DNA from 4 places in the Bacillus sp. NS1 genome. Region 4 is predicted to be linked to each of the others. Evidence: riboswitches for the same ligand, from Rfam matches in the RefSeq annotation. Region 4 holds a riboswitch; each other region holds the start of a gene.
The links. Region 4 has a riboswitch for S-adenosylmethionine ahead of mtnW (2,3-diketo-5-methylthiopentyl-1-phosphate enolase). Riboswitches for the same ligand answer to the same signal wherever they lie in the genome.

Region 1 (2,199 bases), on a different contig from region 4:
TTTCCGGAACCGAATGTGTTGATTGAGATTGACACAGGCTGTGCAACACCGATCGCGTAAGCAAGCTGTACTTCGCAAGAATCAGCAAGCTCAGCCGCAACGATGTTTTTCGCAACGTATCTCGCTGCATAAGCCGCAGAACGGTCTACCTTCGTTGCATCCTTACCTGAGAACGCGCCTCCGCCGTGGCGTGCATAGCCGCCGTACGTATCAACAATGATTTTGCGTCCTGTAAGTCCCGCATCCCCTTGAGGGCCTCCGATAACGAAACGTCCTGTAGGGTTGATGAAATATTTTGTTTCTTCATCAATCAGCTCTTCAGGAACAACCGGATTGATAACATGTTCTTTAATGTTGCGCTGGATTTGCTCAAGCGTAATTTCAGGGTGATGCTGAGTTGAAATAACAATCGCGTCAATGCGGACAGGTTTGTTATTTTCATCGTACTCAACTGTTACCTGTGTTTTGCCGTCAGGACGAAGGTACGGAAGAATATCTTCTTTACGGACTTCACTCAGGCGGCGGGCCAATTTATGAGCAAGTGAAATTGGAAGAGGCATAAGCTCTTTTGTTTCGTTGCACGCGTAACCGAACATTAAACCTTGGTCACCCGCACCGATCGCTTCAATTTCTTCATCGCTCATTGTGCCTTCACGGGCTTCAAGCGCCTGGTCTACACCCATTGCGATATCAGCAGACTGCTCGTCAATTGATGTTAAAACTGCACAAGTTTCCGCATCAAATCCGTATTTCGCACGTGTGTATCCGATTTCTTTAATGGTTTGACGAACCGTTTTCGGAATGTCAACATACGTAGATGTTGTGATCTCTCCGCTGACAAGAACCAAACCAGTTGTCACAGACGTTTCACAAGCAACACGCGCGTTAGGGTCTTTCTTTAAAATTTCATCTAAAATGCTGTCAGAAATCTGGTCACAGATTTTATCCGGATGCCCCTCCGTAACAGATTCTGATGTAAATAAACGACGATTTTTACTCATGATTTGCTTCCTCCTGCACAAGGCCTCCCGAAAGACCTTGTATATATGATACGGAACTCGCTCCCTCTTATACAATGTAACGTTATATTAGAGAATGTTAATTGGCATATTTATGAAATAAAAAAACCTTTTCCATCGAGGAAAGGGTTTGGTCTTTGTGCCTTTCACTCTTATCGCTCAAGGAATCATACAACCTTGCAACAGGTTAGCACCTTGGTTGTCTCACACAGTTGAACATAATAATAACAGAGAAACCGGTTGCTGGGCTTCATAGGGCCTGTCCCTCCGCCAGCTCGGGATAAGAGTATCCGCTCAATGAAATATCTTATCGTAAAAGGGTTTGCAATGTCAATATGATTCAGAAGAAATAGGCACCTATATTGAGAGAAAACATTGGAAAACGCACACACAAAAAACGTTAAATAGTATAGACTATTTGAAAATATATGTTATACTAATTCACAATTAGCAAAACACAAAAAACGATAAAGGAAGGTTTCATATGAACTCAGTTGATTTAACCGCTGATCTACAAGCCTTATTAACAAGCCCAAATGTGCGTCATAATTTATCAGCAGCACAGCTTACAGAAAAAGTACTATCCCGGAACGAAGGCATTTTAACTTCCACAGGCGCTGTTCGGGCGACAACAGGCGCTTATACAGGACGCTCGCCTAAAGACAAATTTATCGTGAAGGAAGAAAGCACGAAAAATAAGATCGATTGGGGTACGGTGAATCAGCCAATTTCAGAAGAAGCATTTGAGCGGCTGTACACGAAAGTTGTCAGCTATCTGAAACAGCGAGATGAGCTGTTTGTATTCGAAGGATTTGCCGGAGCAGATGAAAAATACAGGCTGCCCATCACCGTCGTAAATGAGTTCGCATGGCACAATTTATTCGCCAGACAGCTGTTTATCCGACCGGAGGGCAATGATAAGAAAACAGTTGAACAACCGTTTACCATTCTTTCTGCTCCGCATTTCAAAGCGGATCCAAAAACAGACGGCACACATTCTGAAACCTTTATTATTGTCTCTTTTGAAAAGCGGACGATTTTAATCGGCGGAACAGAGTATGCTGGAGAAATGAAGAAATCGATTTTCTCCATTATGAATTTCCTGCTCCCTGAAAGAGATATTCTATCCATGCACTGCTCTGCCAATGTCGGTGAAAAAGGCGATGTCGCCCTTTTCTTC
Region 2 (2,199 bases), on a different contig from region 4:
AAGCTCTCCATTTTTCGATGTGATCAAGCCGAGTACAATCTGGAGATCCTTGCGTTTCACGAAACGGAGCGGATCAAAATTTCCGGAGCGGTCATCATCGTATTCCAAGAACAGCCCGTCCAAATGTAAGCCATCCAAAATCGTTTCAGCTACAGCATCATAGCCTCCTGATGCCGCCCATGTTGAACGGAAGTTGCCGCGGCAAATGTGCATCGTGATTGCTAAATCATCAGGCCGGTCTGCCACTGCATCGTTAATCGTTTTGGCGAACAAGGCAGGCAATGTTTCTGGATCGCCGCCAAGCGCCCGAACAACCTCTCTGCTTTTTTCCTCAAAGAAGAGAGACCATGACGTATCATCAAGCTGAAGATAGCGGCATCCAGCATCATAGAAAGCTCTGATTGCTTTTTTATACGCTTGGGCCAGATCATGAAAGTATTCCTCTTGGTCGTCATAAATCCCTGTATCCGCCTTTTCACCGAAAAACAGCATATTCGGGCTCGGAATCGTCAATTTTGGGGTCGCGTCGCCGGCAATCTCATGTAAAAATTGATAATCGACAAGCGCTGGGTGGCTCGTAAAATCGAGTTTTCCCGTCACTTTGATGCTGCGTGCTTTTGTTTTCGCATTATGGAACTGAATCCCTTCAGACGGGATGAACGGTTCCACACCATCAAGCCCTTCCAGGAAATCATAATGCCACCAAGATCGGCGGAATTCCCCATCTGTTACCACATCGAGACCGATTTCTTTTTGTTTTTCTACAATTCGGGTGATTTCTTGATTTTCGATATCACGAAGCTGATCAGCGGTGATCTCGCCGGCCGCTTTTTTCTGCCGGGCTTCTTTTACCGGAGCAGATCGCAGTAAACTGCCGACATGATCGGCACGGAAAGGAGCTTTGTGTTGTTTTTCTGTTTTTTGTCCTGCAACATTTGTTTGTTGAGCCATGTCATTCGCCTCTTTTCTGTAATGTGTTGAGCATAAAAAAAGCTCTTCCTTTGAGTAAGGAAGAGCTTGAATGGTCAAATCTCCGCCTCATCTGCAAGAACGCAATGTTCTAAAGGATTTAGCACCATTCTGTTTGAAACAGCGGTTGCCGGGTATCATAGGGCCAGTCCCTCCACCTCTCTTGATAAGGTAATCTTCATATTCAGATTTCAATTATCTTAATATTATTACTTTTGGCTCAATTGTCAATGCTTTTTTAGAAAATACTTTCATCTTCATCGTCATATAATACCATATCAAGCACGATAGCGATGGCTGTGCAGATCAGCACATCTTCCTCATTTGCAATCTGCAGATGATACGAATCACCCCAGCTCAGCCACTTCTTGCTCACCGACATCCGGACATTCTTTCCATCTGTCAGCTGGAATTCATCCTTCCACAAGTCACCATCAATTTCCCAGTTGAGCTTAGAAATTTCAAATTTTGGTTTGAAAAACGTCAGTTTCTTCGTGACCTCACAAACTGTTTCCCCGCCAATTGAAATCACATATCGCGGCAATAAAGACATTACTTTTTGTTCTATGGAAACGAGTGTTTTTCCGGTTGAGTCTGTCATTTGTAGCGAGTCCCCTAACGAAAAGAACCGGCCCTCGACCTTGAATGTCTCTTGTTCATCCCGGTCATAAATGTGAAATGCATCTTTAAACGAGAACATTTTTTGTTTCATAAATAATTCGATCATTGCTGAAGTCTCCTTTTGATTTGCCTTGTAAGAGATTACGGCCAGGGGGCAAAAAGGTTTCAAGTTCCCAATCTAGTGACCAGAAACGCGCTGACCGTTTTTTACGAGTAATTAATGTTTCTAAATTAAAAAAGGCTGCATCGTTCAGCAGCCTTTCTTTTGAAATATAGTATTAGGAAAGATGCATCCGGCGTTTTTGGCGGATCGCGTCAAGGTCGATTAGGTTGTTGTGATGAGGTGCGGCTGCTGGAAGAGGGCTTGTCTTTTGCGGTTTGCGGCGATTGTCCTTGCTGAAAGAAAAAAGAAGATAGCCGCATAATGCGATGATAATAAAAAGGATCATTATACATTCCTCCCAAAAAAAGTTTTGGTATTCTCTATTGTACGGATAAAACGTCAAAAAGTATTCAAAAAATTCCAAATTGGTTAAAAATAAATAACTGCCCCTCAAAAACAGTCTAACCTGATAACCTGAAAATAGTCTTGCAAATTGGTGATTGCTC
Region 3 (2,199 bases), on a different contig from region 4:
TTGATGCTGATGAATCAGGCGAGAAATTAAGAAAACAGCTGAAAAGAGAATTTAACGAAGCCTGCCATCTACATATCGACAGAGCCTATAAGGAAGTGGCGGCTGCGCCCAGGCACCATGTCGCCTCTGTATTGCTGCGCGCGAATTTGAATGTCCATACTATTTTTCTTGAAAGAAAATCCCGAGGTGTATAGCATGAAAGAACTCCAAGAACATGAACTTGAGCACATTGCAGATGATGTGTATCTCCTTTACTTATATACTCCGTTTTGCGGCACCTGCCAGCTTGCAAGCAAAATGCTGACAGTGGTGAAAGAAATGCTGCCTGATGTCGCCTTCTATAAAAACAATGTCAATTACTCTCCGACATTCGCAAAAGCGTATCAAATTGAAAGCGTCCCTTGTTTTCTGCTGTTTAAAGGCGGAAAAGTGGTCGAAAGAGGATATGCGTTTCATTCGGTTTCTTATTTATATGAGCTGATCAAACAAAAATCATCTTCCGCATCCCATTTATGACATATTTCTCGGCACATTCCAATGAAATTGTCGTTCGTTTTATAAAGGGGTTCTTGCGCCAAAAAGAGAAGTGTATGTATGACCAACAAATAGGAGGTTGTACATATGGAGAAAGCGGAAGTTTTAGAAGATGAGTATCAGCATCTGTTTTTAAAACCCCTTTTGAACGCTTCAACATTGCTCATTACCTTCCAAGGAGAAACAGAAGCCTTAACCGTCTCAATAAACGAACAGGGAGAAATGAAGAAAATTTCTCCGCCCCAAACGTCCAACCTGACCTTTTACGGAAACCAAACAGAAATCATTCATTTATTGCACGGAGATATTTCCCTTCAGCACCTGATTCAGAGCGGAAGCCTGAAAGTGAAGGGGTCATTCAGAGCCCTGTTAAAACTAGAAGCTATACTCTGGCTGACGAATGGGTTTTTTCAGAGAATTTTAAAGAATTAAAAAATAGGAAATTATTATAATAGTAAAAGTTGACATCATTTATTTTATTGACATTTAATCATTCGCCATGCTATTCTACATTAAGAATTTCCGGACGAAAAAGACTATATATTTCTCTTATCAAGAGAGGTGGAGGGAAGTGCCCTATGAAGCCCGGCAACCATCAACGCTGTTGAAATGGTGCCAATTCACACGAAGCGTTCAGCTTTGAAAGATGAGAGAAAGGCCATTTTATATAAGCCTTTCTGCTCAAGTGTGCAGAAAGGCTTTTCTTTTGCAGAAAAAACCCGGAAGATTTCTTAGAATAGTGTTAAGGCAGGTGATTGCTTTGATCAATCTTCAAGATGTTTCAAAAGTTTATAAGTCGAAACACGGAGATGTCAATGCTGTCCAAAATGTCTCGCTTTCCATCAAAAAAGGTGAGATTTTTGGAATTATAGGATATAGCGGAGCTGGTAAAAGTTCCTTAATCCGTCTGCTGAACGGCCTTGAGAAACCAACCTCAGGAACCGTGGAAGTGGCGGGAACCAAGATTAATGAAGTAAACGGACGCGCCTTAAGAAATGCACGCCATGAAATCAGCATGATTTTCCAGCATTTCAATTTGCTTTGGTCGCGCACCGTTAGAGACAATATCATGTTTCCTTTAGAAATTGCCGGGGTGAAAAAGAGTGAACGGATCAAGCGCGCCGATGAACTGATTAAACTGGTCGGATTAGAAGGAAAAGAAAAATCTTATCCGTCTCAGCTGAGCGGCGGGCAAAAGCAGCGTGTTGGAATCGCCAGAGCGCTTGCAAACAATCCGAAGGTTCTCCTTTGTGATGAAGCGACATCAGCATTAGATCCGCAAACAACAGATTCAATTTTGGATCTATTGTCCGATATTAATGAAAGACTCGGTTTGACGATTGTGCTGATCACGCACGAAATGCATGTCATCCGCAAAATCTGCAACAGAGTCGCTGTTATGGAAAACGGAAAGGTTGTGGAAGAAGGCGAAGTTCTCGATGTCTTCAAAAATCCGAAGGAAGACATGACAAAACGATTTGTTCAGCAGGTGACAGAGCCGGAAGAAACGAAAGAAACGCTTCAGCACCTTCTTGATGAAACAGGATCAGGAAAAATGGTTCAGCTCACATTTGTCGGTGATTCAGCTGAGCAGCCTCTGATTACAGAAATGATCAGAAACTTCAATGTCAGCGTCAATATTCTGCAAGGGAAAATCTCGCAGAC
Region 4 (2,199 bases):
TGATAAACGCTACAAATTCCCGAAAGCCTTCCCTGATTTTTGCATCTTCCAATACAAATCTTGTAATCTCTTCTTTTAAACTGCTGGGCAGAAGGCCGAACATCCGCCCGACACCTTCTTTGATTGACAGCGTTTTGGAAAGGACGCCGTCTTTTAATGCCGTCCACTCCGGCGGAGCGAATGTTTTCATGATGCTTATAATGTTGTCGTTCATCGTGATGGTTCCGTCAAAATCACAAATAATTAAAGGCTTTCGAGTCGTCATACGGCTTCAACCTTTCCCCATTTATCAAGCGCGAGCTTCAGATTCTTGCATTGTTCGGCTTTTTCATCAATCGGCTGGGCTTCTAAGACAGCATCAATTATGGCTCTGAACGCTTTGCCCCCGCCTTGGGCGCCGTTTGGATGTCCGTGTACGCCTCCCCCGGCGTTAATAATATGATCTATACCGAAATCCCGCATTAAAAGCGGAACCATGCCAGGATGAATGCCTGCTGACGGAACGGCAAATGTTTGGTTAAAGGCATCCTCTCTCACACATTCTTCATGAATCGCCAGCGCATCTTCTTTTGGAAGCGCAACCGAACCGTATGGAGATGGGAAGAGACTAAAGTCAGCACCGCAATACCGGTTTAATTTTCCGAGCAAAAGAGCGTGAGAAAAGCCGTAGAACGGAGAAGACGTAAACGCCCCGCTGACCGCTGGATGTGCCATAATCGGGATTGCGATTTCGGGATCTTCCGCTAGGCTTTGCATGACGTCCAAGCCGTAAGCAAAGACATTAAACAAAAGTGCATCCGCCCCCAATTCGGCAGCGCGTCTCGCTTTGTCTTTCAGATCCGCCGTGCGTCCAGTCAAATTGACCGCATACAGCGTTTTATGTCCGGTTTGCTCATACGTTTCTTTCAATATTTGCTTTCCTTCTGTAATTCTTGTTTCAAAAGGCGCCAGCCCTGTCTCAAAGAAAATTTCATCGTCCTTAATCAAATCAACTCCGCCAAGCGCCTGCTGTCTGAGCTGTTCTTTAATATCACTCAGGTCCCTTCCGATGACCCCTTTAAATATGCTCATTAACAGCGGTCTCTCAAACTCTCCCAGCAGTTTCCGAATGCCGTATACGCCAAACTTCGGTCCCGGCAGTGTGCGCTTAAATGCCTCAGAGAAGTGAAGATCGAGTAATTTAATTTTTCCGTCCAGCGACAGCTTGCCAAACACTGTTGTCAGTAAAGCCGGAATATCCCGAGAGAAATTGATTTCAGGATAGGCGATTGTGATCACCGCTTGTTTTCCTGATGCAGGAGTTCCCTCTCTTTCCTCGACCTTTATCACCCGTCCCTTGTGCTTTTGCATTTGCTCCTGTTTCACTAGAGGCAGATCTGTCCATGAGCCTACTGTCAATCCTGTTGCGATTTGTTCTGCTTTTTTCTCTGTATCGGCTCCCGGTTCGGTCAGGAGATATGTTGCTATTAACTCACTCATGCCTGAGCTCCTTTCATTTACATCCATATAAAAAAACCTCTTCAAACAGCAATCGCGTCTAAAGAGGTTTCGTTTCTCGTCCGAATCTTATCTCTCAGCCGCCAGCTGCAAGAATTAGCACCGTGCTTTATAAGTCGGTTGCCGGGCTTCATCGGGCTCGTCCCTCTGCCTGCTCTTGATAAGAAAATATAGATTTTATAAATTATTTTGAATTATCCCACCGTTATCAAATCTTGTCAATGCTTTTTTGGGTAAACAGGTTCAGTTTCCCAATTCGATAAGCGGCTTCTTTGAGACTTTCTTCACTTGTCAGCAGTCCGACTCTGACGTAGCCCTCGCCATATTCTCCGAAGCCGTTTCCAGCCGCAACCGCCACATTTGCTTTTTCCAGCAAAAGGTCTGAGAACTGCTCGGAAGTATAGCCTTCAGGCACAGGCAGCCATGCAAAAAATGAACCTGCCGGAGCTGTCACATCCCAGCCGATTTCCCGGCATGCAGCGATCCAAGCGTTTCGCCTGCTCTCATATCGGGCATTTTGCTCCGCCACACACGTCTGATCAGCTAGCAGTGCCGCTGCTGCAGCCTCCTGAGTCGCTCTGAAAAGACTGACAAACATGTGGTCTTGATAAAGATTGATTGCTTCAATGACCGAAGCGTTTCCGACGGCAAAGCCGACCCGCCACCCTGCCATGTTATACGTTTTTGACAGCGTGTAAATTT

Region 1: linked by a shared signal. The riboswitch ahead of metK (methionine adenosyltransferase) and the one ahead of mtnW (2,3-diketo-5-methylthiopentyl-1-phosphate enolase) in region 4 are both predicted to bind S-adenosylmethionine.
Region 2: linked by a shared signal. The riboswitch ahead of AC4CV5_RS01265 (5-methyltetrahydropteroyltriglutamate--homocysteine S-methyltransferase) and the one ahead of mtnW (2,3-diketo-5-methylthiopentyl-1-phosphate enolase) in region 4 are both predicted to bind S-adenosylmethionine.
Region 3: linked by a shared signal. The riboswitch ahead of metN (methionine ABC transporter ATP-binding protein MetN) and the one ahead of mtnW (2,3-diketo-5-methylthiopentyl-1-phosphate enolase) in region 4 are both predicted to bind S-adenosylmethionine.

What each region holds. Positions count from the first base shown of each region.
Region 1 covers NZ_JBZAZF010000003.1:42,337-44,535, reverse strand. Annotated here, with positions in the region: gene metK (methionine adenosyltransferase) at 1-1,001, opposite strand, end outside; SAM riboswitch class I at 1,169-1,306, opposite strand; gene pckA (phosphoenolpyruvate carboxykinase (ATP)) at 1,504-2,199, shown strand, end outside.
Region 2 covers NZ_JBZAZF010000001.1:247,089-249,287, forward strand. Annotated here, with positions in the region: gene AC4CV5_RS01265 (5-methyltetrahydropteroyltriglutamate--homocysteine S-methyltransferase) at 1-951, opposite strand, end outside; SAM riboswitch class I at 1,036-1,142, opposite strand; gene AC4CV5_RS01270 (LURP-one-related/scramblase family protein) at 1,208-1,696, opposite strand; gene AC4CV5_RS01275 (hypothetical protein) at 1,869-2,147, opposite strand.
Region 3 covers NZ_JBZAZF010000001.1:905,844-908,042, forward strand. Annotated here, with positions in the region: gene AC4CV5_RS04530 (toprim domain-containing protein) at 1-194, shown strand, start outside; gene AC4CV5_RS04535 (thioredoxin family protein) at 196-516, shown strand; gene AC4CV5_RS04540 (SCP2 sterol-binding domain-containing protein) at 622-966, shown strand; SAM riboswitch class I at 1,081-1,187, shown strand; gene metN (methionine ABC transporter ATP-binding protein MetN) at 1,295-2,199, shown strand, end outside.
Region 4 covers NZ_JBZAZF010000002.1:460,486-462,684, reverse strand. Annotated here, with positions in the region: gene mtnX (2-hydroxy-3-keto-5-methylthiopentenyl-1-phosphate phosphatase) at 1-265, opposite strand, end outside; gene mtnW (2,3-diketo-5-methylthiopentyl-1-phosphate enolase) at 262-1,479, opposite strand; SAM riboswitch class I at 1,564-1,664, opposite strand; gene mtnE (methionine-glutamine aminotransferase) at 1,706-2,199, opposite strand, start outside.